3 regions of the Nocardiopsis sp. NPDC055824 genome follow, and region 3 is predicted to be linked to each of the others. Evidence: riboswitches for the same ligand, from Rfam matches in the RefSeq annotation. Region 3 holds a riboswitch; each other region holds the start of a gene.
What was found. A riboswitch is a leader RNA that binds a small molecule or an ion and turns the genes downstream of it on or off. The one in region 3 is predicted to bind cobalamin.
Positions count from the first base shown of each region.

Region 1: another riboswitch for cobalamin. It lies ahead of metE (5-methyltetrahydropteroyltriglutamate--homocysteine S-methyltransferase); the one in region 3 lies ahead of ACWGL3_RS02535 (VWA domain-containing protein).
Region 2: another riboswitch for cobalamin. It lies ahead of ACWGL3_RS13360 (ribonucleoside-diphosphate reductase subunit alpha); the one in region 3 lies ahead of ACWGL3_RS02535 (VWA domain-containing protein).

Region 1 covers NZ_JBSHDN010000318.1:121-4,658, forward strand. The annotation lists gene metE (5-methyltetrahydropteroyltriglutamate--homocysteine S-methyltransferase) at 179-2,470, opposite strand; cobalamin riboswitch at 2,631-2,805, opposite strand; gene ACWGL3_RS31005 (polysaccharide deacetylase family protein) at 3,068-4,538, shown strand, end outside.
Region 2 covers NZ_JBSHDN010000051.1:12,190-24,494, reverse strand. The annotation lists gene ACWGL3_RS13365 (ribonucleotide-diphosphate reductase subunit beta) at 35-1,117, opposite strand; gene ACWGL3_RS13360 (ribonucleoside-diphosphate reductase subunit alpha) at 1,253-3,784, opposite strand; cobalamin riboswitch at 3,942-4,132, opposite strand; gene ACWGL3_RS13355 (hypothetical protein) at 4,573-5,145, opposite strand; gene ACWGL3_RS13350 (NYN domain-containing protein) at 5,173-6,846, opposite strand; gene ACWGL3_RS13345 (sigma-70 family RNA polymerase sigma factor) at 7,045-9,864, opposite strand; gene ACWGL3_RS13340 (hypothetical protein) at 10,138-10,881, shown strand; gene ACWGL3_RS13335 (hypothetical protein) at 11,161-12,305, opposite strand, start outside.
Region 3 covers NZ_JBSHDN010000005.1:757-13,061, reverse strand. The annotation lists gene ACWGL3_RS02560 (DUF2306 domain-containing protein) at 1-165, opposite strand, end outside; gene ACWGL3_RS02555 (response regulator transcription factor) at 253-921, opposite strand; gene ACWGL3_RS02550 (sensor histidine kinase) at 918-2,057, opposite strand; gene ACWGL3_RS02545 (cobyrinate a,c-diamide synthase) at 2,135-4,525, opposite strand; gene cobO (cob(I)yrinic acid a,c-diamide adenosyltransferase) at 4,603-5,217, opposite strand; gene ACWGL3_RS02535 (VWA domain-containing protein) at 5,217-7,325, opposite strand; cobalamin riboswitch at 7,359-7,495, opposite strand; gene cbiE (precorrin-6y C5,15-methyltransferase (decarboxylating) subunit CbiE) at 7,552-8,790, shown strand; gene ACWGL3_RS02525 (cobalt-precorrin-4/precorrin-4 C(11)-methyltransferase) at 8,773-9,555, opposite strand; gene ACWGL3_RS02520 (precorrin-2 C(20)-methyltransferase) at 9,540-11,054, opposite strand; gene ACWGL3_RS02515 (precorrin-8X methylmutase) at 11,051-11,716, opposite strand; gene ACWGL3_RS02510 (nitrite reductase) at 11,713-12,305, opposite strand, start outside.

The DNA of each region.
Region 1 (4,538 bases), on a different contig from region 3:
TGGCGGTGGCGATCCGCTGCCCGAACGGGCCGGTGTGCCGTAGCCCGGTGAGCGGGTCGGAGCTGGCCTGCTCGCGCAGCCGGGCGAGCGTACGCAGCCCGACCGGGCGCCCGCGCGCTCGCGGAGACCGCCGGCCGCCTCGCCCCGGAGGCTCCCGGACCGGGCACGCAACACCCCGCTAGCGGGCGCCGGGCAGGTCGGCACGGACCCGGCGGGCGGCCTCCACCATGTTGCGCAGGGCCTGCTCCGCCTCGGCGTAGCCGCGCGTCTTGAGACCGCAGTCGGGGTTGACCCACAGGCTCCCGGCGTCGATGTGCGCGACGGCCAGCCGCAGCGAGCCCTCGATCTCCTCCACGGACGGCACCCGCGGTGAGTGGATGTCGTACACGCCGGGCCCGATCCCCCGCCTGTAGCCGCGGCGGCCCAGGTCCTCCACCAGCTCCATCCGGGAGCGGGCGGCCTCGACGCTGGTCACGTCGGCGTCCAGCGCCTCGATGCCGCCGACGATGAGGCCGAACTCCGAGTAGCACATGTGCGTGTGGATCGTCGTGGACGGCGACACACCGGACGTGGCCAGGCGGAAGGAGTTCACCGCCCAGTCCAGGTAGGCGGCGCGCCGCTCCTCGCGCAGCGGCAGGAGCTCGCGCAGGGCCGCCTCGTCCACCTGGATGTGGCGGATGCCCGCGCGCTCCAGGTCGGCGACCTCGTCCCTCAGGGCCAGGCCCACCTGGCGGGCGGTGTCGCCCAGCGGCTGGTCGGTGCGCACGAACGACCAGGCGAGCATGGTCACCGGACCGGTCAGCATGCCCTTGACCGGCTTGTCGGTGCGCGACTGGGCGTAGGTGGTCCACTCGACGGTCATCGGCTCGGGGCGCGAGACGTCGCCGAACAGGATCGGCGGGCGGACGCACCGCGAACCGTAGGACTGCACCCAGCCGTTCTCGGTGGTGGCGTAGCCCTCCAGCTGCTCGGCGAAGTACTGGACCATGTCGTTGCGCTCGGGCTCGCCGTGCACGAGCACGTCCAGGCCGATCTCCTCCTGGAGCGCGACGACCCGGTCGATCTCCTCCCGGAGGATCTGCCTGTAGGCGTCCTCCGCCAGGGAGCCCCGCCGGTGCGCGGCGCGGGCGCGGCGCAGTTCCGCGGTCTGGGGGAACGACCCGATGGTGGTCGTGGTCAGCGGCGTGTCCGTGGGGGCGCCCCTGTCCTGGGGGCGCTCGTAGGCGTCCGGGCCCAGGGCGTCCAGGCGGGCGCGCACGCGGGCGTCCGTGAAGGCAGGACCGCCGCCGGCCCCGCCCGCCGCGTACTCGGCCTCGGCCCCCTCCGAGAGGACGCGGCCGAGGAGGGCCGTCTCGTACGCCTTCTGCTTGGCGAAGGCCAGGGCCTCGCGCAGCTCGGGGGCGAGGGAGGTCTCCGCGTCGAGGTCGATCGGCACGTGCAGGAGCGAGCAGGACGTGCTCACCGTCAGCTCGTCCGTGAGGGCGAGCAGGGTGCCGAGCGCGGCCACGGCGGCCGGGACGTCGGTCCGCCAGACGTTGCGGCCCTCCACCACCCCGGCGACCAGGCGGGTGCCGCCGAGGCCCGAGACCTTGACGAGGTCGTCGACGCCCTCGCCGTCGGTGACCAGGTCCAGGCCGACGGCCTCCACCGGTGAGTCCTTCAGGACCCGCAGTGCGGGCGCCCCGATGGAGCCGAAGTAGGTCGAGACCAGGAGGGAGGGGCGCTCGGTGAGGGAGCCCAGGCGCCGGCAGACCCGCTCCAGGAGCCCGACGGCGGCGCGTCCCTCGTCGGTGGCCAGGATCGGCTCGTCCAGCTGCACCTCGGCGGCCCCCGCGGCGGAGAGGCCGGCGAGGAGCTGGGCGTAGGCGTCCAGGAGCTGGTCGAGCAGCTCGACGGGGCGCCAGCCCTCGGGGGCGTCGTCCGCGGCCTTGGCCAGCAGGAGGAAGGTGAGCGGGCCGACCAGGACCGGGCGGGTCGGGAAACCCGCCTCGGCCGCCTCCCGGAACTCGGCGAGGGGCTTGTCACCGACCAGGCGCGGGCGGGTGCTCGGCGACAGCTCGGGGACCAGGTAGTGGTAGTTGGTGTCGAACCACTTGGTCATCTCCAGCGGCGGGGCGCCCTGCTCGCCCCGGGCGAGGGCGAAGTAGCGGCGCAGCTCCTCGTCGCGGTCGCCGGCGGCGGCCGGCGAGGCGAACCGGGAGGGCACCAGGTCGAACAGGACCGCGGTGTCCAGGACGTGGTCGTAGTACGAGAACGTGTTGGACGGGATGTCGTCGACTCCCGCCTCGCGCAGCTGGGCGTAGACGCCCAGGCGCAGGCCGGCGGCGATGCCGTCCAGCTCCTCCGCGGCGGTCTCGCCCCTCCAGTACGACTCGCAGGCGCGCTTGAGTTCCCGGTTCGGGCCGATCCGGGGGTAGCCGTGCACGGTGGAGCGCACGGACGGCCGGGAGGCCTCGGGGGTGTGGGGCATGAGCTTCTCTCCCTCGTCGAAAGCCGGGTACCGGCCGCGGGGGTGAGCGAGGACGCGGGCATGCCCGGGGCCACGCCGTGGGCGTGTGCGCCTGCCGCCGCTCCTCGGCCCTCCCTCGGGGCACGGGACCACCGGCGGCACGGGTGCGCCGCCGGGTGGAGGCAGGTCTTCGGACTCGGGGGCGCGGACGGCGCGGACGCCGTCCTCCTACTGGCCGCCGCTTCCCGGTTTCCGACCTTTCCGACCGGATTACCAGTGCTTATGGCGACGTTCGTTCCCTCATACCGCTGCGGGGCAGTCCCGGAGTCGCACCGGGTTCCCTCTTGCGACACACCCCTCCCCTTCCGGGCGCGGCCCGGGTTCTGGGGTGGAGCATGTACCTTCCACGCCTGCAAGTATAGGGAGCACCCCTCCGCCCCTGTACCCGGCGTGCTGCCCTGTGCCCCCGGCCGGAATCAGCGCGAACCCCTGTTGCGCGGCCGGCGTCACAACCGACATGAAGCGTCGCGGGGCCGAGTCCTCCCCCGTGCTCCCCGCGATCGTTCGTCTGAAGATGTACGTGGAGAACCCCTGGTGAACAAGCAGTCCCAACCGACCATGGCCCCCGGTCACCCCCTGTCCACGATCGCGGTCGCGCTGGCGGTCGTCGCGGGGCTGGTCTGGCTGGCCGTCACCCCGCCCGGCGTGCTCGCCTCCGAACCCGTGAGCGATACGCACCCGGGGTCGGCGGACGGCGGACCGGAGGCGGGCCCGCCCGCCGCCGGCGAGCCCGACGGGCTGACGGTGGTCGACCCCGACGACGTGGTGGACCTGGCCGAGGCCGAGCTCGCCCGCGAGGGCGGGGTGGCCGCGGAGGTCTCCTACCCGGTCGTCCCCGACGCCGACCCGCTGAGCGACTTCCTGGACCGCGCGCTGTCCGCCGAGGTGGACGCCTTCGAGGCGGCCAACCCCGGAGCGGTCTCCTTCGAGTCCGCGTGGAACCTGACGGCGGCCAACGACGACATCGTCGGGGTCCGCGTGACCCGTGAGGAGACCGACTCCGAGGGAACCCGTGAGGGATACACCACCTACTGGTACGACGCCCTCACCGGCTCGACCCACCCCTCCACCGCCCTGATCGCCGGCCAGGGGGAACTGGAGGAGCTGAACGGCCTCGTGCGGGACGCCCTCCCGGGGACCGCGGCTCCGGACGCGGTGCACCCGATCGCCTCGCTGTACGACTCCGTGGGGTTCAACCCCGCCGGCGACCTCGTCGTGGAGTTCGACGCGGGACAGGTCGCCCCCGTGGAAGAGGGCAGGACCCACGCCGTCGTCGCCGCCTCGGAGTCCGCCCCCCTGCTGTCGGACCTGGGCGAGCGCGCGCTGCGCTCGGCGACCCGGGGCGTCCGCGACTTCGCCGTCGCGGCCCCGCCCCGGGAGGAGGAGATCAGCCGTGAGACGGCCGTCCCCGGGGTCCTGCCGCCCGCGGGCGAGGACGTCGACTGCTCCGCCCCCGGGTCCAAGTGCGTGGCCCTGACCTACGACGACGGCCCGGGCGGACGCACGCCCGAACTGCTGGACATCCTGGCCGAGTACGACGCCCGCGCGACGTTCTTCGTCACCGGCTACCCGGTCATGGAGGATCCGCGCACCGTGAGGCGCGCCTACGCGGAGGGCCACGAACTGGCCAACCACACCCTCTCCCACCCCGACCTGGCCGGGCTCGGAGCGGGCGGGATCCGTTCCGACCTCGAAACCGTGCAGGCCCTGGTGTACCGCGAGACCGGGTACACCATGGACCTCATGAGGCCCCCCTACGGGTCCACCGACGCGGAGGTCGCCTCGGTGACCGCCGACATGGGCCTGGCCCAGATCCTGTGGAGCATCGACACCAACGACTGGAAGGACCGCAAGTCGTCGGTGGTCGCGGACCGCGCCGTCGACGGCGCCTCCCCCGGGGCGATCATCCTCATGCACGACATCCACGACACGACGGTCGACGCCTCCCGCGCGATCGTCCGGGAACTGGACGAGCGCGGCTACACCATGGTCACCGTCTCCCAGCTGCTCGGCGCCACCGAGCCGGGCG
Region 2 (12,305 bases), on a different contig from region 3:
CCGTCCGGCCCGCCTCACGCGGGCCGGGACACCGTCAGTCCCAGTCCAGGCCGCTGCCGGTCTGGTACTCGATGACGCGGGTCTCGAAGAAGTTCTTCTCCTTCTGGAGGTCCATCATCTCGCTCATCCACGGGAACGGGTTCTCCGTCTCCCCGAAGATGGGGGCCAGGCCGATCTGCTCGGCGCGGCGGTCGGTGATGAAGTGCATGTACTTCTCGCACAGCTCCGAGTTGAGGCCGAGCACGCCGCGCGGCATGGTCTCGCGGCCGTACGCCACCTCCAGCTCGCACGCCTCCGCCAGCATCCGCCGGACCTCGCCCTGGAACTCCTCGCTCCACAGGTGCGGGTTCTCGATCTTGATCTGGTTGATCACGTCGATGCCGAAGTTCAGGTGGATCGACTCGTCGCGCAGGATGTACTGGTACTGCTCCGCGATGCCGATCATCTTGTTGCGGCGGCCCAGCGACAGGATCTGCGCGAAGCCGGTGTAGAACCACATGCCCTCGAAGATCACGTAGAACGCCACCAGGTCGCGCAGGAACGCCTGGTCGGCCTCCGGCGTGCCGGTGCGGAACTCCGGGTTCTCCAGGTTCTGGGTGTACTTGAGCGCCCAGGCGTCCTTCGCCGTGATCGACGGGACCTCCCGGTACATGTTGAAGAGCTCGCCCTCGTCCAGGCCCAGGCTCTCGCAGATGTACTGGAAGGTGTGGGTGTGCACCGCCTCCTCGAAGGCCTGGCGCAGCAGGTACTGGCGGCACTCCGGGTTGGTGAGCTGGCGGTACACGGCCAGGACGATGTTGTTGGCCACCAGCGACTCGGCGGTCGCGAAGAAGCCGAGGTTGCGCTTGAGCATCAGGCGCTCGTCCTCGGTCAGCCCGTCCTTGGACTTCCACAGCGCGATGTCGGCCTGCATGGCGACCTCGGTGGGCATCCAGTGGTTGTTGCAGCCCGCGAGGTACTTCTCCCACGCCCACGTGTACTTGAGCGGGAGCAGCTGGTTGACGTCGGCGCGGGCGTTGATCATCGCCTTGTCGTCGACGTTGACGCGCTCGGCGTCGCGCTCGATCTCACCGAGGCCGCTGGTGGCGCCGGCGTTGTTCTCGGAGACTGCGGTCATGCTGGGGTTCTTCCGTTCTCCGGCCGGGCCGGAAAGTCGTTGTCGGGAGCGGGACGCGGCGTCGCCGCGGGCACGGTCCGGCGGGGCGGCCGGACCGGCCCGGGGCCGCCGGCGGGCGGCCCCGGGTCTCACGCCCTACTGGCAGGCCTCGCACTCGGGGTCGTCGATGGAGCAGGCCTGGCCGTCGACGATCTCGAACTCGTCCTCGACCTCGGTGTTCACGGCGGCGGGCGCCGCGACCGGCTCGGGGACGGGGGCGGGTGCCGGGGCGCTCGGGGTCGCGGCGACCGAGTTGAGGCGGCCGTCGGTGCCCTTGAGCGTGCTCTTCTCCACGTGCGTGGCGCTCTGCGAACGCAGGTAGTAGGTGGTCTTGAGGCCGGAGCGCCACGCGCGGCGGTACAGGGTGTCGAGCTTCCTGCCGCTCGGGGCCGCCATGTACAGGTTCAGGGACTGGGCCTGGTCGATCCACTTCTGGCGGCGCGATCCCGCGTCCACCAGCCACTCGGGGTCGACCTCGAACGCGGTCGCGTACAGCGCCTTGAGGTCGTCCGGGACGCGGTCGATGGCGCCGAGGCTGCCGTCGTGCATCTTCAGCGCCGAGACCATGTCGTCGTCCCACAGGCCGCGCGCCTTGAGGTCCCGGACCAGGTACGGGTTGACGACGGTGAAGTCGCCGGACATGTTCGACTTGACGTACAGGTTCCGGTAGAGCGGCTCGATCGACTGGCCGACACCGGTGATGTTGGCGATGGTCGCGGTGGGCGCGATCGCCATCACGTTGGAGTTGCGCATCCCGGTGGACCTCACGCGCTCGCGCAGCGAGTCCCAGTCGAGGGTCTCGCCCCGGTCCATGTCCAGGTCGCCGCCGCGGGAGTCGGCGAGGAGCCGCAGCGAGTCGATCGGCAGGACGCCCCGGCTCCACAGCGAGCCCTCGAAGGACTCGTAGGCGCCGCGCTCGGAGGCCAGCTCCATGGACGCCTCGATGGCGTAGTAGCTGATCAGCTCCATGCTCTCGTCGGCGAACGTCACCGCGCCCTCGGAGGCGAACGGGGTGCGCAGCTTGAACAGGGCGTCCTGGAAGCCCATCAGGCCGAGGCCCACGGGGCGGTGGCGCATGTTCGCGCGGCGCGCCTCGGGGATCGTGTAGAAGTTCACGTCGATGACGTTGTCGAGCATGCGCACGGCGGTGCGGACGGTGCGGCGCAGGCGCTCGGCGTCCAGGCCGTCGGGGCCCACGTGCTGGGCCAGGTTGACCGAGCCCAGGTTGCAGACGGCGACCTCGTCGGCGCTGGTGTTCAGCGTGATCTCGGTGCACAGGTTGGAGGAGTGCACGACGCCGACGTGCTGCTGCGGCGAGCGCAGGTTGGACGGGTCCTTGAAGGTGATCCAGGGGTGCCCGGTCTCGAACAGCATGGTCAGCATGCGACGCCAGAGGTCGACCGCGGGGATCTTCTTGGCGACCTTGATCCGGCCCTCCTCGGCGGCGGCCTCGTACTTCTCGTAGGCCTCGGCGAAGTCGGTGCCGTACTTGTCGTGCAGGTCGGGGACCTCGTCCGGCGAGAACAGGGTCCAGCTGCCGCCCTGCTCCACACGCTGCATGAACAGGTCCGGAACCCAGTTCGCGGTGTTCATGTCGTGGGTGCGGCGGCGGTCGTCGCCGGTGTTCTTGCGGAGGTCGAGGAACTCCTCGATGTCGATGTGCCAGGTCTCCAGGTAGGCGCACACGGCGCCCTTGCGCTTGCCGCCCTGGTTGACCGCGACGGCGGTGTCGTTGGCGATCTTCAGGAACGGGACGACGCCCTGGCTCTTGCCGTTGGTGCCGCGGATGTGCGAGCCGAGGCCGCGCACCGGGGTCCAGTCGTTGCCGAGCCCGCCCGAGTACTTGGACAGCATCGCGTTGTTGCTGATGCCGTGGAAGATGGCCTGGAGGTCGTCGCCGACGGTGGTGAGGAAACAGGAGGACAGCTGCGCGCGCACCGTGCCGGCGTTGAACAGGGTGGGCGTGGAGGCCATGAAGTCGAACGAGGACAGCAGCTCGTAGAACTCGATGGCGCGGGCCTCGCGGTCGTCCTCGTTGAGGGCCAGCCCCATGGCGACGCGCATGAAGAACGCCTGCGGCAGCTCGTAGCGGACCTCGTCGCTGTGCAGGAAGTAGCGGTCGTAGAGGGTCTGGATGCCGAGGAAGGTGAACTGCTCGTCGCGCTCGGGGCGCAGGGCGGCGCCCAGTCGCTCCAGGTCGAACCCGGCGAGCGCCGGGTCGAGCTGGCCCAGGTCGATGCCGCGGCTGACGTAGGCGGCCAGGTAGGCGGCGTAGCGCTCGCCCATCTCGGACTGCCCGGCGGCGTCGGGGGCACCGCTGATGAAGGTGAGGGCCTCGCGGCGCAGCTTGTCCAGCAGCAGGCGGGCGGCCACGAACGAGTAGTCCGGGTCGACCTCCACGAAGCTGCGGGCGGCCATGACCAGGGCGAGCTCGACCTCGGAGTCGGGGATGCCGGGGTAGAAGCCGCGGCGGGCCTCGGTGAGGACCTTCTCCGCCGAAACACCGGTGAGCCTCGCACAGGCCTCGGTCACGACGTGCTCGATCCGGTCGACGGCGGCGGGGGGCGCGCCCTCGTTGGTCGGCTCGGGCCGAACGGATACGGGCACGGCCTCGACGTCAAGGGTCATACAGCGGCTCCAACCTCGGTAGAAGAGTCCCGGCGGGGAGGGGACACGATGGGCAAGGTGCGCGGCACGCACCGGGGGACCGACGCACCGGGTGCGTGCGGTCGTCCGACCGGTGGGTCGCGGCGGCTCACCCTCGAAGCCCCGTCGTCGGCGCACGTTCACGTGCGCACCGGTGGCAGGTCTTCGGGCTCGTGGGCGGCCTACGCACCGTCGCTTCCCGGGGCCTTCGGGGGTCCCCAGTGCCTGTGACGGCTTCGTTCCCACTTACCGCTGCGGGGCAGCCCCGGCTTCGCACCGGGTTCCCTCTTGCCTCACCCCGAGGGGTGAACCACCAGCGGGACAGATACTACATCTAGGGGGCCCTGCGTTGGAACACCGCAAGATGATGGCGTGTCATCGATTTCTCGGATTCTTCGACGATCGTCGAACACACGCGTGGGCCGTGGTATGAGAGGGCCTCGGGCACCCGGTTCAGGGGGATGTCGCGCCTCGTCGGGGCAGCTGGGAGGCGACCGGACACAGCCTAGATCGTCGCCGGGGCTCCCCGGGACCGGAGCGCCCCCCCGAGGGGCGGCCGAACGCCCGGAACGCCGCTTCCGAGGCGGTTCGGACGGCGCCAGGCGAACCGGTGCCGCTGACCACACGGCCGTGTCCGCGGCGGCCGGCCCCGGACCGGAGCGGCCGGGCGGAGATCCGTGCCTCCACCGCCCCGGGCGTGTCGGCGGCGCGCCCGCACGTCGGAAAGCTCACTCCGCCGGGCCGGAGTGCCCCGGCCCGGACGGCCGGGGTCACTCCTCGTCGAGTCTGCGGTCCAGCCGGTCCTCGGACAGCCCCAGGTCGGTGCGGATGCGGAACCGGATGCGCAGGAGCTCCACCAGGAGGTCGCGGACGTAGGGCGAGGAGGCCCGGTCGAGGAACCGGTGCGCGCCGACCGTCGCCCACCGCTCGGCGCCCTCCAGGTCGTCGTGCGCGTACAGTGCCTCCGCGACGTGGATGAAGGTCTGGAGTCCGGGCGGATCCTCGCCCTCCAGGCGTTTGAGGTGGGCGTAGGCCTGGTCGACCTCGTCCAGTTGCAGGAGTGCCCCGGCGCTGAGCGCGCGGGCGTCGATCACCGTGGCCCCGCCGTCGTCGATCGCCCTCTGGTAGGCCGAGCAGGCGCGCTCGAACTCCTGGGCGATCTCCCACTGCTCCCCCGCGCGCACGAACAGCTCCGCGCGCGAGACCTCGCTCCCCGCGTCGACCCGGTTGGCCAGGTCCAGGAGTTGGGCGGCGACCCGTCCGTGCTCACCGGACCGGACAGCGTGGAATTCCCAACGGTCGAGTTCTGCCGTCGTCACGTGGGTCAACCGCATCGCCCCCATCCCCTACTCGCACTCCCGCGCGCCCTGTCAGGACCTGGCCCGCTCCAGGGCCTGCCAGAACCCCTGGCGCAGTCCGTCACGGACCTCGTCACGCAACAGGTGGTCGATCGGCAGCGAGGAGCCCTGGAGCAGGCGCGCCTCCAGGTCGGAGGGCATCCTGGGCCTGCGGGCGAGTACGGCCTCCACCCACAGGGCGGGCGCCTCGCGAGCGATCGACTCCGCGAAGTCGTTCCCTTCCTTGTGCGCGACATGCACCGCTTCGTCAACGGTATGCGCGGCGGGACGTGTCTGCTGTGGATATCCAGGACTGGGACGGGATTCCTGGTAGCCGCCGGCGCTGAACCGGCTGGCGGGTTCGGGACCAGTAGGTGGCGGCCCCCCGTAGGGGGAGGCTGCCCCACCGCGGTGAGCGGTGTCAGTTTCCGTACTGGTCCCATAGGTAGGGTTTGCGTCGGCCGCTCCCCCGAATCCGGAGCCGTCCCCACCCCCGTAGCGCGGGTCCTGGCGCGGGTCCTGCCGTGGGTCCTGGGGTGGGGCGCTTCTCGGAGGTGGCGCGTGGCCGGGTTGGCCGTCCGACGCGAAGGAGCGCTGCGGCCCCGTCCCCGCGGCGAAGGACTGCTGGGGTCCCGTGCCGTTGAAGGAGGGCTGCGCTCCGGTCATCGGCCCCGATCCGGAGGCCGGCCTCCCGGGCATGCCGTAGCCGCTCGGGTCCGCGCCGCGCATCGACGGGTGCCCGTCGGTGACGGGATAGCCCTGCTGCCCGTTGTGGGCGGGGTGGCCCCCGGTCACCGAGTGGCCGGGGTAGGAGCCGCCGCCCGTGCCGGGCGGGGTCTGCCCGCCGGACGGGAATCCGTTGGCGTCGATGCCGCCCGGCTGCTGGCCGCCGTCGCCCCCCGGTCCGACGAGGTGGTCCCCGCCGCGCTGCTGCGCGAGGGACCTCCGCATGGCGCGCAGCTGGTCCATGGCGCTGCCCTGGGGGACGGGCTGGCCCCCGGTCCCCGCGAACATCGCCTCCAGGCCGCCGCTGGAGGATCCCACCGGGTCGACCCGGGCGCCGCCGGGCTGGGCCGCGACGGGCTGCCGCGGCGTCTCGGGCGCGGAACGGGCCCGGCCGTTGGCGAACGGCGTCGTGGTCTTGGCCGCGGTCTCCTGGGAGGAGCCGCTGCTGGAGAGGAGGTTGACGTGCGGGCGCAGGTGGCCCGCCCCGATCTCGATGAGGTCGTCGCACTCCCGGCGCAGGGCCCGGGAGATGGTCCAGTTGCCCTCGACGGACACGTGCACGACGGTAACGCGCACGCCCATGTCCTGGACGTCGGCGACGACGGAAGCCATGTCCTCGTCACCGCTGACCAGGACGGCGTCGCACAGGACGCCGGTGCGTGCCAGCGTGGTGATGTCGCGCTGGACATAACTCTCCACGCCCTCGCGGCGGCCGGGCCGTATCCTCGCGGCACGGAACTTGACGCCGGGGATGTCGGCGATGCCGTCCTGCTCCTGGGAGCGCCGCTCGTCGGCGACGGCCTCGTACCAGTAGCAACGCAGCAGCGGAAGACCGGTGCGGTCCCGTGCGACCTCGTTGAGGAACTGGACGAGTCCGGAGTAGTCCCAGGAGACGGAGTCCCGGTTGCGGGTTCCGTGCACGGCCATCGCGCCGTCCGCGAGAAGGTATCCCGCGTCAACGAACAACGCGCAGCGGTCCACGTGACACCGCCCCCTTCCCTTTTGACTCTGGGGCCATATCCATGACCGGGGCACAGCCTAGCCAAGTCTGTCTGGTTTTGCGTGCCCTCTTTGAATACGGAAAGTTATTGACCCACTACACACAGGCGGGATCCCGTTGAGGGGCGGGCTTTTCCAGCCGCCCGGGCCTGCCGGGAAACCCGTCGCGAATACCGGACTTCAGGTACGCATCGGGGCGGTCAGCGCCACGACGCCGACCAGCACCGCGTCCTGTTCGGAGAGGATTCGGATATCCGTTTCCCTGCCGAGTACTGGGTCGAATCGTACGACGTCGGTACCGAAGGTGAAGGGGTCCCCCACGGCCCCGCGGGCGGAACTCGCGAAGGCGTTGTCCTCCTCCCCGTACCCGCCGCTCGGGGCGACCGCGCGGCCGTCCACCGTCACCCGGTCCCCCCGCAGGTCGGCGTCGCCCTCCCAGGCCACCACGTCCACGTGGGAGGGCACCGCGGCGGGGAGCAGACCCGACACCGGGAACGACATCCCCGTGCGGCTCCGGAAGACCGCCCCGGTGTCGTCGAGCACCATCGCCTGGTTGTAGGAGCCGATGCCCGGGTCCTCCAGGACCACCACCAGGCTCCACCCGGCGTAGACGCCCCGGCCCTCCCGGGCCGGCACGTCGCCCACCCACCACTCGCCGCCGCCCTGGGCCCTCACCAGGTCGGTGACCTCGGCGAACGCCTGGTAGGCGGGGTATCCGGGCAGGTCCGCGACCTTCGTGTCGGTGGCGGCCACGGTCCGGTAGGACGTCATGCCCGGCCCCCTGACCCGGGCCGCGGGGGCGTCGGGGGCGCCCGCGGCCGAGAAGTACAGCCCCGCCCAGCGGACCGCGCCGCCCTCGGGGAGGTCCCAGGTCGCGGCGCTCGCCGAGGTGGTGGCGTCCGGATCGCCCTCGAGGGGAGCCATCACCCAGTTGTCGTTGTCGCGGTGCTCCCCCTCCCTCAGGCGGGCGTCGGCACAGGGGCCGTCCGGCGCCTCCGGCCCGGCCCCGGAGGACGGGTCCGGACCCGGTTCCGGTTCCGGGACGGGCCCGGGGCCGCCGTCCGGGTTCTCCGGGTCCGCGACCTCCGGGTCCGCGACCTCCGGATTCGGGTCCCGCTCCGGGGCCGTGGGCGACACGCCGTCCGGCAGGGCGCCGGCTCCGTCAGGGGCGCCGCCGTCCTCTCCCTCCGCGTCGTCCTCGGGGATCTCCTCCTCCCCCCGGGACCCCTCTTCCCCCGGGGACGCCTCCGTGCCGGGCTCCGCGGGCAGCGGCCCCCGCGGTGCGCGGGCCAGGTCCGCGTCGGCCTCCGGAGCGGTGCGCCCGTCGGCGCCCGGGGTCCCCCCTGTCCCGGGGCCGGCGCCGGGGACGCCGGGGTTCCCGGGCCGCCAGGGCCACGGCCACGGCCAGTGCCCCCCGTGGTCCCGCTCCGGCTCGACACAGGTCATCAGCGCGTTGCCGACGCTCTCGGTCCGCACCCGCCCGGCCGTCGCGTAGCGCGCGGCCACCCCCTCGGAGGAGACCCCGCGCTCCCCGGTCGCACTGGCGGCCACGCCTCCGGAGGACACCGTCACGGACGCGGGCACGCCGACGTCGGCCCCGGCGTCCACGCGCACGTCCAGGAACTGGGTGCTGTTCTGCCCGGACGCCATCCGCGGGTGCGCGCAGCGGCCGCCGCCGCTGCCCGACGAGCAGCTCCAGTCGCCGTTCCCGGTCGCCATGGGGACGGAGCTGCCGGCGCCGCCGGAGGAGACCATCTCGACCCCCGGCGGCAGCGTGATCACCGCGATGACGTCCTCGACCGTGGACGCGCCGATGTTGCGGACGTCCAGGACCACGATCCCCTCGCTGCCCGGGAGGAGCGCGCCGACGGGGTCGATGCCCGCCGCGAACAGCGGTTCGGGGGCGTCCTCGGCCACCTCCTCCTCGGGGACGTCCGCCGGGGGCACGGCCGGCTCCGCCGGGGCCTCCGGGGGCGCGGGCCGGTCCGGGGCCGACGTCCCCCCCGGCGCGGCGGGGGGCGGGGCGGCGGGGGGCGGGCCCGGAGGCGTGTCGGGGGCGGCCGGGTCCCCCGGCGCGGGCGCGGGAACGGGTTCCTCCTGCGGGGCCGCCGCCGGGGGCGGGTCCTCGGGACGCATCGGAACCTCCCCGCCGGTCAGGGCGAGCGCGACCGCGACCGCCATGCCCGCGGCGGCGGCGCCGCCGGCCGCCGCCTGCTGCTGGCGGCGCGACATCCGGCCCCACCAGGCTCCCGTGGCCGCGCCGCCCGGGGTGAGGGCGAGGTAGCCCGCCGCCCCGGAGCCGACCACCAGCGGGAGGACGACCCCGCGCAGGCCGACGTTGACGTCCATCAGCTCCGCGTACACCTCACGGCAGTCCGCGCAGCCGTCCATGTGCGTGTCGACCTTGGCGGTGTCCCGTTTGGACAGGCCGCCCCGGACGTAACCGCCGAGGAGCCCCAGGGTCGGGCGGCACGCCTCCGCGGCCGCGCCGCCGGCCAGGTGCATCTGGAGGTAGGCCTGCCGGAGCCCCTCCCGGGCCCGGTAGGCGAGGGCGGCGACCCCGTTCGGGTTCATGCCGAGCAGGGGCGCGGCCTCGGCCGGCTTGGTGCCCTCGATCTCGGTGTGCCAGAGGACGGCCTGCCACCGCTCCGGCAGGGAGAGGAAGGCACGGGCGATCAGTGATCTCTCCAGCCCCTCCAGCGCCGGATCCACGAACGGCTGGCCCGGGACGAGGCTCTCCATGTCGTCCGTGACGACCTGGCGCTTCTCCCCCCGCCCCCGGTCGTACGCGGCGTTGCGCACCGCGGTGAGCAGGTAGGGACGGAAGGAGTCCTCGGGGCCCTTGCCCCTCCGGATGACGCTGAGCACCCGGGTGAACGCCTCGGCGACGGCGTCCTCCGCCTCGGCCTCCCCGCGCAACAGCTGCCTGGCCAGTCCGCGCGCCGACGCCGCGTGCCGCTCGTACAGAGTCGCGTAGGCGGCGGTGTCGCCGCCACGCACCCGCCTGATGATCTCAGCGTCACCGACGAGTGTCTCTGTGTGATTTCTGTCGGCGTCGGACACCGAACGTCCTCTCATCTGATCCCGCCACAAGCCAGGAAGAACGCTGGTTCGGCGTCGGAAGAACACGTACTCGAAAAAAATATCCCGCATCCGCGTCATGGCCGCCACCGATCCCGGTAATCAGGGTGAGGGCGAGCGGCGGGGACCCGGTGCGGGGGCACGGGCCCCCGCCGCTCACCCGGGCGGACCGAGGATCAGGAGCCACACACCATGGGTGATGCCGAAACGGGAACCGGGACGTGGGACCGCGGTGTCGGCACCCGGCGCCTGCGCGCCCCGTGGGGGCGCCGGAGCCGGGAGGCGGGTTGGGAGCCGCCGGACGACTGGTGGACCCCCGCCGTCGACGCCGTCTGCGAGGCCTTCGCCACCGGGACGGACCTGGCCGGGCCGTGCGCCCGGCTGGGCGAGGCCCGCGCACGCTCCGGGGTGGGGATCGGCCAGAGCCTGGACGACCTCGCGGCGTTCACGGCGCTGGCGGGGTGGCGGAGCCCGCCGATCGAACTGGTGCGCGCCATGGCCGAGGGGTGGGCCGACGCGGGACGGGGGCGGGAGACCTGTCAGGACCCGCTGACCGGTCTGGCCACCCAGGAGTACCTGCGGACCAGGCTCGGCGAGCTGTACCGGGGAGCGGACGGCGGACCGTCCCCCGCCTCGGGCCACCGGCTGGCGATCGTGTCGCTGGACCCCGGGATCGACCCGTGGCGACGCGCCGCCCGGCTGATCGTCCTCGGTTACGAGCTGTCCCGGTTCTTCACCCGGGGCGAGTCCGTGTGCCTGATCGGCCGGGGCCGGATCGGGGTCGTCGCGGCCGAGGCCGACGACCTGGACCCGCGGTTGGACGAGCTGCGCCGGGGCATCGGCTGGGAGCACGGCGCCGGCGTGTGGTCGGTGGCACTGCCGCCCACGCACCGGGAGGCACTGGCGCTGGTCGAGGGTCTGGGGAGGCCCGGATGACCGGGTGACGCCGTCCGGCGCCGTGCGGCCCCCGAGCGGCGGGCCCGGCACCGGACGGTGGCCGGACGGGGCGCGGATTCGCCGAGGGGACGAACGCGACCGGCCGGCCGCCCGCCGGGCGACGGTCCCGGGTTCCCCGGTACACGGGAGAGCCGGCCGGGACCGCTCGGCGGAAGGGGGAGCGCCGTGTTCCGGCCTCCCCGGGGGCGCGTCCGCAAGGGGAGGCGGACGCGCCCCCTCGCCGTGGGCGTCCTGCCCCGTGCCCGTCCGGCCCCGCGCTCACCCGAGGTTGAGGCGTCCCCCCGTCGCACCGAAGACCGCGCGCTTCCAGGCGGACGCGGGAACGGGCCTCACGGCGGCGATCCGCTGCTCGAACCCACCGGGGACGGGGACGTGCCCGTCGCTCGCGGCCACGGCCGCCATCGCGGCCACCTCGGTCACCGTGGGCCCCACGGCGCCCGCCGTGCCCGCCGCCTCGATCCAGGACTCGAGGCCCGTGGGACCGGCCGCCGCGGGCTGCTCGGACCCGGCCGCCGGGCCCGGACGGGCCTCCTCCGGAAGGACGTCCGCGGGACGGGCCTCCGGCGGCCCCTCCTGTGCGGGTGCCTCGGCGACCGTGGACCACGCGGACCGTTCGGGCGTCGCGGGTTCGTGCGCCTGCTCGAACCCCGCCAGCCCCTCGAACCGCTCGGAGGGATCGGGGCGTTCGAGCGGTTCGGACCGCCAGCCCTCCGTGTAGGGGGCGGCCGGGATGTCCAGGAAGCCGGTCACCTCCAGGGGGCCGGCGGCCCCCGGACGGACCTCGGTCACGGGGAACGGCGGAGCGTGGTCGAAGGACTCGGGGACGGCCGGGTCCGCGGGAGCCGCCGGGTCCGCGGTCGGAGCCTGGCCGGGGGCCGCCACGGCGGATCCGTCACCGGTGCCCTCCGGAGCGCGGGCGGCCTCCGCGGCGGCTCCGCCCCCGGGCCGTTCCGGGTCCCGCACGGGATCGGCTGCTGCCCCGGTGCCGTCCCGGTCCCGGGCGCCGACCGGGTCGGCGCCGGCACCGGCCCCGCCTGCGGGGGCCGGGGCCGAGGGCTCCTCCGGAGCGGCGGAGGCGGGACCGGCGGCCTCTCCGGGGCCGTCGGTCCGCGCCGGGGCGGAAAAGGGTCCGTCCTCGCCGAGCAGGGAGGCGCCCCGGTACAGGAGGGTCTCCTCCGCGGGCACCGGGCCCGCGGGGGCGGGGGGCGCGTCGGAGGACGGCTCGGTCCGCGCCCGCGGACCGCGTTCCGGGGACGCCGTGCCGGGGCCGGAGGGAGTTCCGGCGGGCTCCTCGTCCTTCTCCTTACGGGCACGGCGGTCGGCTCCGAGGATGAGGAAGACGTCCGTCTCCTCCGCGTCGGGGTCGGTCCCCTCCGAGTCCTCGCCGACGGCGGTCGGCGGGT
Region 3 (12,305 bases):
CAGGGGCGAGGCGGCGAAACGGGCGTTGTCGGCGGTGACCGGCGCGCCGGTGGCCAGCTCGCCGAGGCGGAAGGCCCCGGCGATGAGGGGGACGACGCTCAGCACGATCAGGAGGGCGATCACGGTCCACTCGGCCCGGGCCGGGGGTTTCACGGTGGTGGTCATGCCCCGATCGTGGCCGTCGGGAGGGGGCCCGCACATCGGAGGAGGGGCCCGGTTCCGCTCGGCCGAAAGTACGGGTGCCGCACCGTACTACCGGCCCCGGCGCCCCCGCACGCGGCCGGTCTCGTAGGCCCACATGGCGATCTCGACGCGGTTACGGGCCCCGAGCTTGGCCATCAGGCTCGTGATGTGGGTCTTCACCGTGCTCAGCGCGATGTGGAACTCCTCGCCGATCTCGGTGTTGGTACGACCGTGCGCCACGGCGGCGAGGACCTGCTCCTCCCGGCCGGTCAGGGGCTGCAGGGGCTGGGCCGGGGGCCCGGTCGGCCCGGAACCGGCGAACGCGTCGAGCAGCCGGGCGGTCACGCTCGGGGCGATGAGCGCCTCACCCGCCGCGGCGGCGTGCACGGCCCGGGTGAGCAGGTCGGTACCGGCGTCCTTGAGCAGGAACCCCCGGGCACCCGCCCTGAGGGCGGCGTAGACGTACTCGTCGAGATCGAAGACGGTGATGACGACCACGGCGAGGGGATCCTCGACCTCCGGTCCGGCGAGGGCGCGGGTCGCCTCCACACCGTCGAGGACGGGCATCCGGATGTCGAACAGGCACACGTCCGGGCGCAGCCGTCGCCCCAGTTCCACGGCCTCGCGCCCGTCGGCGGCCCGGCCGACCACCTCGATGCCGGGTTGGGCGTCCAGGATCATGGACAGGCCGGTACGCACGATCTCCTGGTCGTCGGCCACGACCACCCGGATACTCACGCGGGCGCCCCCGAACGGGGCAGCACGGCGGTCACGGTCCAGCCCCCGTCAGGGTTCGGGGCCGCTTCGCAGGTGCCTCCGAGCAGTTCGGCGCGCTCCGCCATGCCGATGATCCCGTACCCCGGCGGAGCGGCCGGTCGCAGGCGGCCGGTGTCACCGTCGTCGCTCACACTCAGGCGCACCGAGGCGTCGTCGGCGTCGACGCGGACCCTGACGAGGCCGGCGTCGCGGGCGTGGCGCCGGGCGTTGGTGACCGACTCCCGGGCCAGGCGGTGGAGAGCGGCCGTGACCGCCGGTGCGAGGTCGTGGAGAGCGCCGCTGATCTCCACCTCCACGGCCGGGCCGGGTCCGGCCCGGCAGGCGAGTTCCTCCAGGTCACCGAGGTGAGGGCTGGGCGCCCGTTCGGCGGGTTCGCCCCGGCGCAGGGCGCGGACCATGGTGCGCATCTCGCCCAGGGCGCGCGAGGCCTCGGACTCGATCACCGCGAGGGCCTCGACGGCGGCCTCCGGCCTGGTCCGGGCGACCGCCTGCCCGGCCTGGGCGCGGATCGCCATGGCCGAGACGTGGTGGGCGATGGTGTCGTGCAGTTCACGGGCGATGTCTTCGCGTTCGAGCAGTCGGGCGCGGTCGATCTCGCGCGCCCTGGCCCTGCCCCGGTACCGCAGCGCCGCGCCGAGGGCGCCGGTGGCGAACAGGACGGCGGCACCGCCCAGGAGGTCCGCCGCCTGCGCCGCGTCGAGGAACAGGTCGACGGAGGAGGACAGGAGGACGATCGCGGCCCCCGCCGCGACCTCCCTGCCGGACCCCCACCGCACCAGAGCGTAGGGCAGCGCCAGGAAGTACACCGTCGCGTACATCTGCCCGGCCCCTCCACCGGTCGCCAGGGTGAGCACGATCGCGCTGCCGAAGACCGCCGCGACCACGAGCAGCGGGCGGGTCCGCCGCCACAGCAGGGCGGGGGCCAGGCCGGCGACCACCGCGACGGTCGGGACCGGCCAGGGCAGGTCCGGCCGCAGGGCGCCTTCGGTCAGCGCCGCCAGTGCGCACACCACGACGAGGGCCCCGTCCCACCACGTGGGCCCCCGAGCGCCGGGAGGGCGGGGTTCGTTCCACAGGGAACGGAGTAAGCCGTGCACAGCTACAGGCTAGCCGGACCGCTCCTCCGGCGGATCGGCCGAAAGTCGGAGGAGAGGTCGCCCGGGTGGACGTTCCGCTACACCCGCGCCAGGGCGGCGAGCAGCTTCCGTGTGGTCTCGGGCGGGCGCACGGCCACGCGCACCCAGTCGGCGTCCAGACCCGGGAAGGTGTCGGCCCGGCGTACGGCGATGCCCTGTTCGCGCAGCCGCGCGTGGACCCCCTCGCCCGCCTTCACCAGTACGAAAGGCGCCCGGGAGGGCACGAACCCGATCCCTGCTCCGCGCAGCCCCGCCTCCAGGACGGCGCGCCAGTCACCGAACTCCTCCGCGCGGCGCTCCGCCTCCGCGCCCGCCTCCTCGCTCGTGCAGGCGACGGTGGCGGCGACGGCGGGCGCGGACACCGACCAGGGCGTCTGCACCCGGGCCAGACCGCGCACGACGGCCTCGTCGCCGACCGCGTACCCGGCGCGGATACCCGGGACCGACCAGTGCTTGGTGAGACTGCGCAGCACCACCAGGCCCCCGATCCGCTCACCGGCCAAGGACTCCGGTTCCCCGGGAAGGGCGTCCATGAACGCCTCGTCCACCACGACCAGCCGGCCGGGCCGGCACAGCCCGCGCAGTGCCTCGGCCGGGTGCAGGACACCGGTGGGGTTGGTGGGGTTGCCGATCACCACCAGGTCCGCGTCCTCGGGGACGGCGGCGGGATCGAGGGTGAAACCCCGGCTCTCCGGGCACAGCACGGCGGTGACGGTGTGCCCGGCCTGCTCCAGGGCGGCGTGCGGCTCGGTGAACTGGGGGTGCACGACGACGGGCCGACGCCACGGCCGCAAGCGGGCGACCAGGGTGAACGCCTCTGCCGCGCCCGCCGTCGGCAGGACCTCGGCGGGCCGCCGCGCGTGCCGGCGCGCGACGGCCTCGCGCGCGGGCGCGGGGTCGGGGTAGACGTCCGCGTGGTCCAGGCTCTCGCGCAGGGCCCGGTCGAGCCAGGCGGGCCGTTCCCCCGGATAGACGTTGACCGCGAAGTCGAGCATGCCGCCGCGCGCCTCCACGTCGCCGTGGTGGCGCAGCGGGTCGGCCACCGGTCCGGCGCCGGGGACGGCCGCCGTCCGGGCGGCGGGGGAGGGCACGGCGGGTGCCGGAACCGGAGCCGGTGCTCTGTGCACGGCCTCGGCGAACCTCGCGGCGAGCTGCGGGTGCCCGGCCCAGTGCACGTGCAGGTAGGAGGCGTGCAGGGTCGGGGAGGCGAAGCCCTCCGGCGCGCCGTCGACCACCCAGGCCGGGTGGTCCCCGTGCCCGGGTGTGAGCGCCGTGCGGTGGAACTCGTGGCCGGTGACCCGCTCCCCGGCCCGGGTCAGCAGCGTGTCCCCCGGCGAGACCGCCTCGGGGTAGCGCAGGGTGAGCCGCTCCGTCATGCGGGCGACGGCCGGGACGGCACCCGCCATGGCGTGGCCGTCGAGCGCGCCGGCGAGGTAGAGCAGGCCGGCGCACTCGGCGACCGTCGGGACCCCGCCGCGGACCGCCTCGCGCAGCTCGGCCAGCAGGCCCCGGTTCGCGGCGAGCCCGCCCGCGTACACCTCCGGGAAGCCGCCGCCCAGGTAGAGGCCCCGGGTACCGGCCGGCAGGCCGGCGTCCTCCAGGGGGTCGAACGCGACGACCTCGCACCCGGCGGCGGTGAGCAGCTCCTCGGTCTCGGTGTAGCGGAAGGTGAAGGTCCGGCCCCCGGCCACGGCGACCACCGGACGCGGGCCCGCGCCCGGGGCCGCCACCTCCGCGGCCGGGTCCCACGGGCGGGCGTCCAGCGCGGGCGCGGAGCGGGCCGCATCCAGCAGCGCGTCCAGGTCGACATGGCCCGCGATGTGCTCGCCGAGCCGCTCGACCACCCGCGCCGAGTCCTCCCGCTCCGAAGCCGGGACGAGCCCGAGGTGGCGGGACGGACTGGCGATCCGCTCGTCGCGGGGGACCACGCCGAGGACCGGCAGGCCGACCGAGCGGGTGATCTCGGCGACGTTGCGCGCAGAACCGGCCTTGTTGAGGAGCACGCCGACGACCTCGACCGCCGGGTCGTAGGCGGCCATGCCCGCCACCAGAGCACCCACCGACCGGGACATGCGGGACACGTCCACGACCAGGACAACGGGCGTGCGGGTCAGGGCCGCGACGTGCGCGGAGGAGGCGAAGCCGTCGGTGCCGATCCGCCCGTCGTGCAGCCCCATCACCCCTTCGACGACGGCCGCGTCCGCGCCCCGGGCCCCGTGCAGGAGCAGCGGCGCCACCCGCTCCTCCCCGACCAGGTGGGGGTCGAGGTTGCGGCCGGGGCGGCCGGTGGCCAGGGCGTGGTACCCGGGGTCGATGTAGTCCGGGCCGACCTTGTGGCCGCTGACGGCGAGCCCGGCGTCGCGGAGCGCGGCCATCAGCCCGGCGGCGACCGTGGTCTTGCCCTGCCCGGTCATGGGAGCGGCGACCATCAGCCTCGGCAGGGCCGCCGGCCGTGCCGGGGGCGCCGAACGGGACGGCCCCGTCGGCCCCGGGGCCGACGGGGTTCTCACCACTCGATCCCCCGCTGGCCCTTGCGGCCCGCGTCCATCGGGTGCTTGACCTTGGTCATCTCGGTGACCAGGTCCGCCGCCTCCAGGAGCTCGGGGGCGGCGCGGCGGCCCGTGACGATCACGTGCTGGCGGCCCGGACGGTCGCGCAGGGCGGTCACGACGTCCTCGACGTCGACCCAGCCCCAGTGGATCGGGTAGGTGAACTCGTCGAGGATGAGCAGGTCGTGCGTCTGCTCGGCGAGCCTGCGCTTGATCTCCGCCCATCCCTCGGCCGCGTCCGCCGCGTGGTCCTCGTCGCTGCCCCGGCGGCGGCTCCAGGACCAGCCCGAGCCCATCTTGTGCCACTCCACGGGGCCGCCCTCGCCGGTCTCCTCGTGCAGCCTCCCCAGGCGTTCGAGCACGGTCTGCTCGCCGATGCGCCACTTCGCCGACTTCACGAACTGGAACACCCCGATCCGCCAGCCCTGGTTCCAGCCGCGCAGCGCGAGCCCGAACGCGGCGGTCGACTTGCCCTTGCCGTCCCCGGTGTGGACGGCGAGCACGGGCTGGTTGCGGCGCTGCCGGGTGGTGAGCCCGTCGTCGGGGACGACGGACGGTCTGCCCTGGGGCATCAGGCGGCCCTCTCTCTCACGGCGTTTCCCAAGGTGTCGGCGCTGACCTCGTCGACGGGCAGGTGTTCGGCGCCCATGCGGGCGGCGAGGGCGGCGGCCAGGCCCAGGCGCAGCGGGCCGGACTCGCCGTCCACGACGACGGTGGCCACGCCCAGGCCGGCGACGTGGTCGGCGGCCTGCAGCGACCGGCCGACCGCACCCCGTCCGCCGGTGGCCCGGCCGTCGGTCACCAGGACGAGCAGGGGGCGCTGCCTCGGGTCGCGCAGGCGCTCGCGCCGCAGGACCCGGGCGGCCTCCAGCAGGCCCTCGGCGAGCGGGGTGCGCCCCCCGGCGGGCAGTGCGTCCAGGCGGGCGGCGGCGGTGTCCACCGAACGGGTCGGGGGCAGCACCAGGTCGGCCGCCGTCCCCCGGAAGGTCACGAGCCCGACCTTGTCGCGGCGCCGGTAGGCGTCCAACAGCAGGGACAGGATTGCGGTCTTGACCTCGCCCATGCGCTTGCGCGCCGCCATGGAGCCGGAGGCGTCGACGCAGAACAGCACCAGGTTGCTCTCCTGGCCCTCGCGCACCGCGACGCGCAGGTCGCCGGGGAGCAGGCCGATCCGGCCGCCGCCGTGCGGGCGGGAGGCCGCCGCCCTGACGGTCTCGACCAGGTGGAGCGGGCCGCCGGAACCCCCGCCGGGCGGTGCGGCCCCGATCCGGCGGCCCCGGGAGCCGAGGGCGCGGCTGCGCCGGCCGTCGGCGCCGGTCCCCGTGCCCCGCGCGGTGAACGTCCGGGGGCGGTAGGGGGCGCCCGCCCCGACCGTGGTGCCGGCCGTGGGCTCGGGCCCGGCCCCGTCCCGCTCGGCGTCCCCGCGGTCCCGGGGGGCTTCCGCCTCCCGGGCGTTCTCCGGCCCACGGGGCGGGACGGAGGACCGGTCCGGTTCGCAGGCGCCGGCCTCCGGGGGCCGGGAGGGGGCCCCGTCCGCGTCCTCGGGGGCGTCGTCCCCGCCGTCCCCGCCGTCATCGGCGGGGGAAGCGGGGTCGTCGGAGCCGGTGGGGCCTTCGGAGCCGCCCGGCGGCTCGGGGCCGTCCGGCGGCGGCTCCTCGTCCCCCAGGACGCGGTCGAGGAGCTCCTCGTCGAGGCCCGGCGCGTCGAAGGGGTTGCGCCGGCGCCGGTGCGGCAGGGCCAGCAGGGCCGCGCGGCGGATGTCGGCCAGGGAGACAGAGGTCCGGCCCTCCCAGGCGGCGTGCGCCAGGGCCGTGCGCGCGGTCACGATGTCGGCGCGCAGGCCGTCGACCTCGAACGCCGCGCACACCTGCGCGATCTTCAGCAGCGCGGCGTCGGACAGCCGGGCGCGCCGGGCCGTCTCCCGGGCCGCCGCGATGCGCTCGGCGAGGGCCTTCTCGGCCCGGTCGTAGCGTTCGGAGAAGGCGGCGGCGTCGGCGTCGTAGGCCATGCGCCTGCGGACCACCTCCACGCGTGCGGCGGGGTCGGAGGGTGCGGCGACCTCGACGGTCAGCCCGAACCGGTCCAGGAGCTGCGGGCGCAGCTCGCCCTCCTCGGGGTTCATCGTCCCGATGAGCAGGAAGCGCGCGGCGTGCTCCACGGAGAACCCGTCGCGCTCCACGGTCACCCGGCCGGTCGCGGCGGCGTCCAGGAGGAGGTCGACCAGGTGGTCGTGGAGCAGGTTGACCTCGTCCACGTAGAGGAGGCCGCGGTGGCCGCGCGCCAGCAGCCCGGGTTCGTAGGCGACCCGGCCGTGCGTGAGCGCCTGTTCCAGGTGCAGCGAGCCCAGGACGCGGTCCTCGGTGGCGCCCACCGGCAGTTCGACCAGGCGCACCGGGCGGCGCTCCACGGCCGTGCCGGGAGGGAAGGGACCATCCGGCGACTCCTGCGCGGGGTCGGCGGGGTCGACGGAGAAGCGGTCGCCCCGGTAGACCTCGACCGGGGGCAGGAGGGGGGCCAGGGCCCGCACCGCGGTGGACTTGGCGGTGCCCTTCTGGCCGCGGACCAGGACGCCGCCGATCTCGGGGGAGACGCTGGCCAGGACGAGGGCCAGGCCCAGGTCGTCGAGCGGTTCGGCGTCGCAGCCGACGATCGCCGAGAAGGGATAGTGGGACGTCCGCAATGGCATGTGAGGCTCCCGCTCGTTTCGCCATCGGTCATGGGCGGGTGCGGGGCCGGTCTTCGGACTCACCGAGTCCTCCTGTACGGAGGCTCGGCTCACCGCAGCGGGCCTGTGCCGGATTCTCACCGGGCTTCCCAGATTCTCCCCGGACGCCGTCCCCACCGTTTCCGATGGCTGGGCAGCCGGGGCACCTCGCACCTTCGGCCGCCACGATAGCGTCCTGCCCATGAAGGTCGAGATGTCCCCTCCCCGAATCACCGTCGTCGGCATCGGCGCCGACGGCTGGCCGGGCGTGCCCGAGAGGCTGCGCGGGCTGGTCCTGGCGGCCGACACGGTGCTGGGCGGGCCCAGGCACCTCGCCATGCTGCCGCGGGCGCCGGGCCAGCGGCGCCGGGCCTGGCCCTCCCCGCTGCGCGAGGGCCTGCCGGACCTGCTCGCCTCCCTGGAGGGCCGCGCCGTCGTCGCACTGGCCTCCGGCGACCCCCTGGTCTCGGGCATCGGCAGCACGCTGATCGACCTGCTCGGAGCGGACGCGGTGCGCGTGGAACCGGCCGTCTCCTCGGTCGCCCTGGCCCGCGCCCGGATGGGGTGGCCGGCGGAGGGGAGCACGGTGCTGTCCCTGGTGGGGCGAGACCCGCACCTGCTGATGCGCGACCTGGCCCCGGGACGCCGCGTCCTGGTGCTCTCCTCGGACGCCGCCACCCCCGGGACGGTCGCCGCCCTGCTGGTCGGAGCGGGCTACGGCGGCAGCCGGATGACCGTCCTCGGCGACCTGGGGGCGGCCGGGGAGTCGCGGTCGGCGAGCAAGGCCCGCGACTGGCTCGGCTCCCCTCCGGAGGAGGTGCCCCGGCTGCACGTACTGGCGCTGGAGCTCTCCGGGCCGACGGGCCTCGGACTGGTCGCCGGGCTGCCCGACGACGCGTTCGAGCACGACGGCCAGCTCACCAAGCGGGACCTGCGCGCCTCGGCGCTGGCCCGGCTGGCGCCCTCCCCGGGGCAGCACCTGTGGGACGTGGGCGCGGGCGCGGGCTCGGTCGGCATCGAGTGGATGCGCGCCCACCCCTCGTGCACGGCCACGGCGGTGGAGGCCGACGCCGGGCGCGCCGAGCGGATCGGCCGCAACGCCGACAGGCTCGGCGTCCCGGGCCTGCGCGTGGTCGCCGGCCGTGCGCCGGACGCGCTGGAGGGGCTGGCCCCGCCCGACGCGGTGTTCGTCGGCGGCGGCGCGACCCGGCCCGGCGTGCTCGACGCCTGCCTGGAGGCGCTGATACCGGGCGGCCGACTCGTGGTGCACGGGGTGACACTGGAGACCGAGCGGCTGCTCGCGGACGCCTACCGGCGCCACGGCGGGGAGCTGACCCGCACCGCCGTGGAGACCGCCGCGCCCATCGGCGCGTTCACCGGATGGTCCCCCGCCCGCACCGTCACCCAGTGGAGCCTGGCCACGTCACCCGGAAGCGCCTGACGAGGGGGCGGCGCCCCTGGGCCGCGCGGGGTCGTACAGGTAGGACTCACCGCCCCCCTCGGGGTCGAGCGCCCACCCGACCAGGATCACCGCCGCCTGCCGGAGCCCCGCCTCCTCCACCAGGCCGGCGACGGTGGAGACCGTCCCGCGCAGCACCGCCTCCTCCGGCTGGCTGGCCCGGTACACGACCACCGCGGGACAGTCCGCGCCGTAGGCGGGGACGATCTCGGCCATGAGCTCCCGCACCCGCCGGATCGCCAGGTGCAGCACCAGCGTGGCCCGCGTCGCCGCGAACGCGCCCAGCGCCTCGGTCTCCGGCATCGCCGTCGACCGGGCGCCGGTCCGGGTCAGCACCACCGACTGGGCCACCAGCGGCACGGTCAGCTCTCGGCCCACCAGCGCCGAGGCGGCCGCGTAGGCGGGCACCCCCGGCGTGACGTCCCACGGGACCCCGTGCGCGTCGAGCCTCCGGGTCTGCTCGGCCAGCGCCGAGTACAGCGAGGGGTCCCCGGAGGTCAGCCGTACGACGTCCCGGTCCGCGGCGTGCGCGGCGACCAGGCGTTCGGTGATGCGGTCCAGGTCCAGACCCTGGGTGTCGACCAGTTCCGCGCCGGGGGCGCAGTGGGAGAGGACCCCGGGGTCCAGGTACGTGCCGGGGTAGAGGACGACGTCGGCCGCGTTGAGCATGCGCGTGGCGCGGACGGTGAGCAGGTCGGCGGCTCCGGGCCCCGCCCCCACGAAGTGCACGGTCACGGCTGCACCCACCTCGGCGTCCAGACCCGGCCCGCCCCGGAGACGCGGGTGCCGGAGGCGCCGACGATGAGCAGGCAGCGCATGTCGACTCCGGCGGGGTCGAGCTCCCCGAGCGTGGTCACCGCCAGGGACTCGCCCTCCCTGCCGACGCTCCGTCCGACGACGACCACGGTGTCGGGCTTGCGGTGCTCCAGCAGGACCTCGCGGGCGGCGGCGACCTGCCCGGTCCGCGAGCGCGAGGCCGGGTTGTAGATCGCCAGCGCCAGGTCGGCCTCGGCGACGGCGCGCAGGCGCCGTTCGATCACCTCCCAGGGCTTGAGCCGGTCCGACAGGCTCATCACCGCGAAGTCACCGCCGACGGGGGCGCCCGCCCGGGCGGCGACCGCCTGCACGGCGCTGACGCCCGGCAGCACCCGGACCGGGACGTCCCGGTAGGCGGGGTCCTCGGCCGCCTCGAACACGGCGGTGGCCATGCCGAACACACCGGCGTCCCCGCCCGAGACCACCGCCACGCTCTCACCGTCGCGGGCGAGCCCGAGGGCGAGGCGGGCGCGGTCGATCTCGACGGTGTTGCCGGAGGCGTGCCGGGTCAGGCCGGCCCGCTGCGGGACGCGGTCGACGTAGGGGCCGTAACCCACCACGTGGTCCACCCCGGCCAGCGCCGCGGAGGCCTCGGGGGTGAGCCAGCGGCCGGGACCGGGCCCCAGGCCGACGACCAGCAGCTCGGCGGCAGGGCCGGCGGGCTCCACGGCCGAGGGTTCCGGCAGGGGCCGGTCGCGCGACCTCCTGCCGTTGCGGCTGTCCCCGGTGACCAGGACCAGGGAGAAGTAGGGCACCGTCGCCGGATCGACCTCGGCCACGGGCAGCCGCCGCTCCCCGTCCATGGAGGCGCGCTCCACGTACACGGCGTGCTCCAGCCGCCCCGCGGACTCCAGCGCCCGGCGCACGGCGGGGAAGGTCCGGCCCAGCTTCATGACCACCGCGGCGTCGGTGTCGGCCAGCCGGCGGGCCAGCTCCGGCTCGGGGAGGGTTCCGGGCAGCACGGTGAGCACGTCGGTCTGCCGGGCCAGGGGGGCCGCCGCCACCGCCGTGGCCGCGGCGAACGCCGGGACCCCGGGCACGATCTCCGTCTCGTACCGCTCGGCCAGCCGGTCGTGCATGTACATGTACGAGCCGTAGAACAGCGGGTCGCCCTCGGAGAGGAGCACGACGTCGCGGCCGGCGTCCAGGTGCGCGGCCAGCCGGGCGGCGGACTCCTCGTAGAAGTCGGCCAGCACCCCCGTGTACCCGCCCGGGTGGTCGGTCGCGCCGGTGGTGACCGGGTAGGTGAGCTGTTCCTCGACCGCCGACCCGGGGATCAGCGACGCGGCGATGCGGCGGGCGTTGGACGCCTTGCCGACCCCGGCGTGGTAGGCGACGACGTCGGCCGCGGCGATGAGCCGTGCGGCCTTGAGGGTGATCAGCTCGGGGTCGCCGGGGCCGACGCCCACCCCGTGGAAACGTCCGGTCACTCCTCCTCCTTGGCGAGTGCGTTGAGAGCGGAACAGGTCATCGCGGAGCCTCCGCGGCGGCCGCGGGCGGTCACGTAGGGGATGTCGGCGCCGAACCGGTCGCCGAACTCCGTCAGCGCCTGCTTGGACTCGGCGGCCCCCACGAAACCGACGGGGCAGCCGACGATCGCGGCCGGGCGCGGCGCCCCGTCGGCCAGCATCTCCAACAGGTGGAAGAGGGCGGTGGGCGCGTTGCCCACGGCGACCACGGCGCCCTCCAGGAACGGTTCCCACAGGGAGACCGCGGCGGCGCTGCGCGTGGTCCCCCACTCGGCGGCGAGGCCGGGGACGCGTTCGTCGCCCAGGAAGCAGAGCACCTCGTTGTCACACGGAAGGCGGCTCGCGGTCACACCGCTGGCCACCATGCGCGCGTCGCACAGGATCGGCGCCCCGGCACGCAGGGCGGAGCGCGCCGCGGACACCAGGCCGGGGTGGACCACCAGGTCCCCGGCGAGGTCGACCTGGCCGGTGCCGTGGATCATCCGCACGGCGAGCCGCTCCGCGTCGGCGGGCAGGTGCCCGAGCTCGGCCTCCTTCCTGATGACGGCGAAGGAGTCCGTGTAGATCGCGGGCCCGTCGTCGATGTAGTCGTAGTGCCGGCCCGGCCGGCGTGGGACGGTCACCGTGCCTCCCCGGGGCTGGAAACGGACTCTCCCGGCACCAGGACGCCGCGCCAGGGTGTGACGACGAGTTCGCCGGACCCGGCGGCGAGCGCCTCCTCGGCGAGGGCCTCGGCGGCCGGACGGTCCAGGCCCTCGTCGGGCACACGCACATGCCGTGCGCCCCCGGGCAGCGGGCCGTACGGCAGCGGCGGGGCGGGAAGCGGGAGCCGCCGGTCCGGTTCCACCGGCCCGGCCAGCGGCGCCGGGAGCTCGGCGACGTGCCACGGCGCCGTGGGCCCCTCCCCGCGACGGTCCAGGAACGCGTCCGCCAGGCGCAGGAGCGCGGCGGGCGCCTCGTCGACCGGCACCAGCGGGCCCCAGCTCTCGCCGATCCTCAGCTGGGCGACGCCCTCGTCCAGGGCGACGAGCCCCAGGTCGCACGGGTGGCCGATCAGGTCGCCGCGCCCGTCGTCCAGGACGAACAGGAAACGGCCGGGCAGGTCGGCGCGGCGCGGGACGGAGCACAGCATCGTGTCCAGGTCCGAGGCGACGGGTCGCAGGTCGGCCCGGCCTCCGCCCGGTCCGGTCCCGGCGGGGCCCGCCGCGCCCG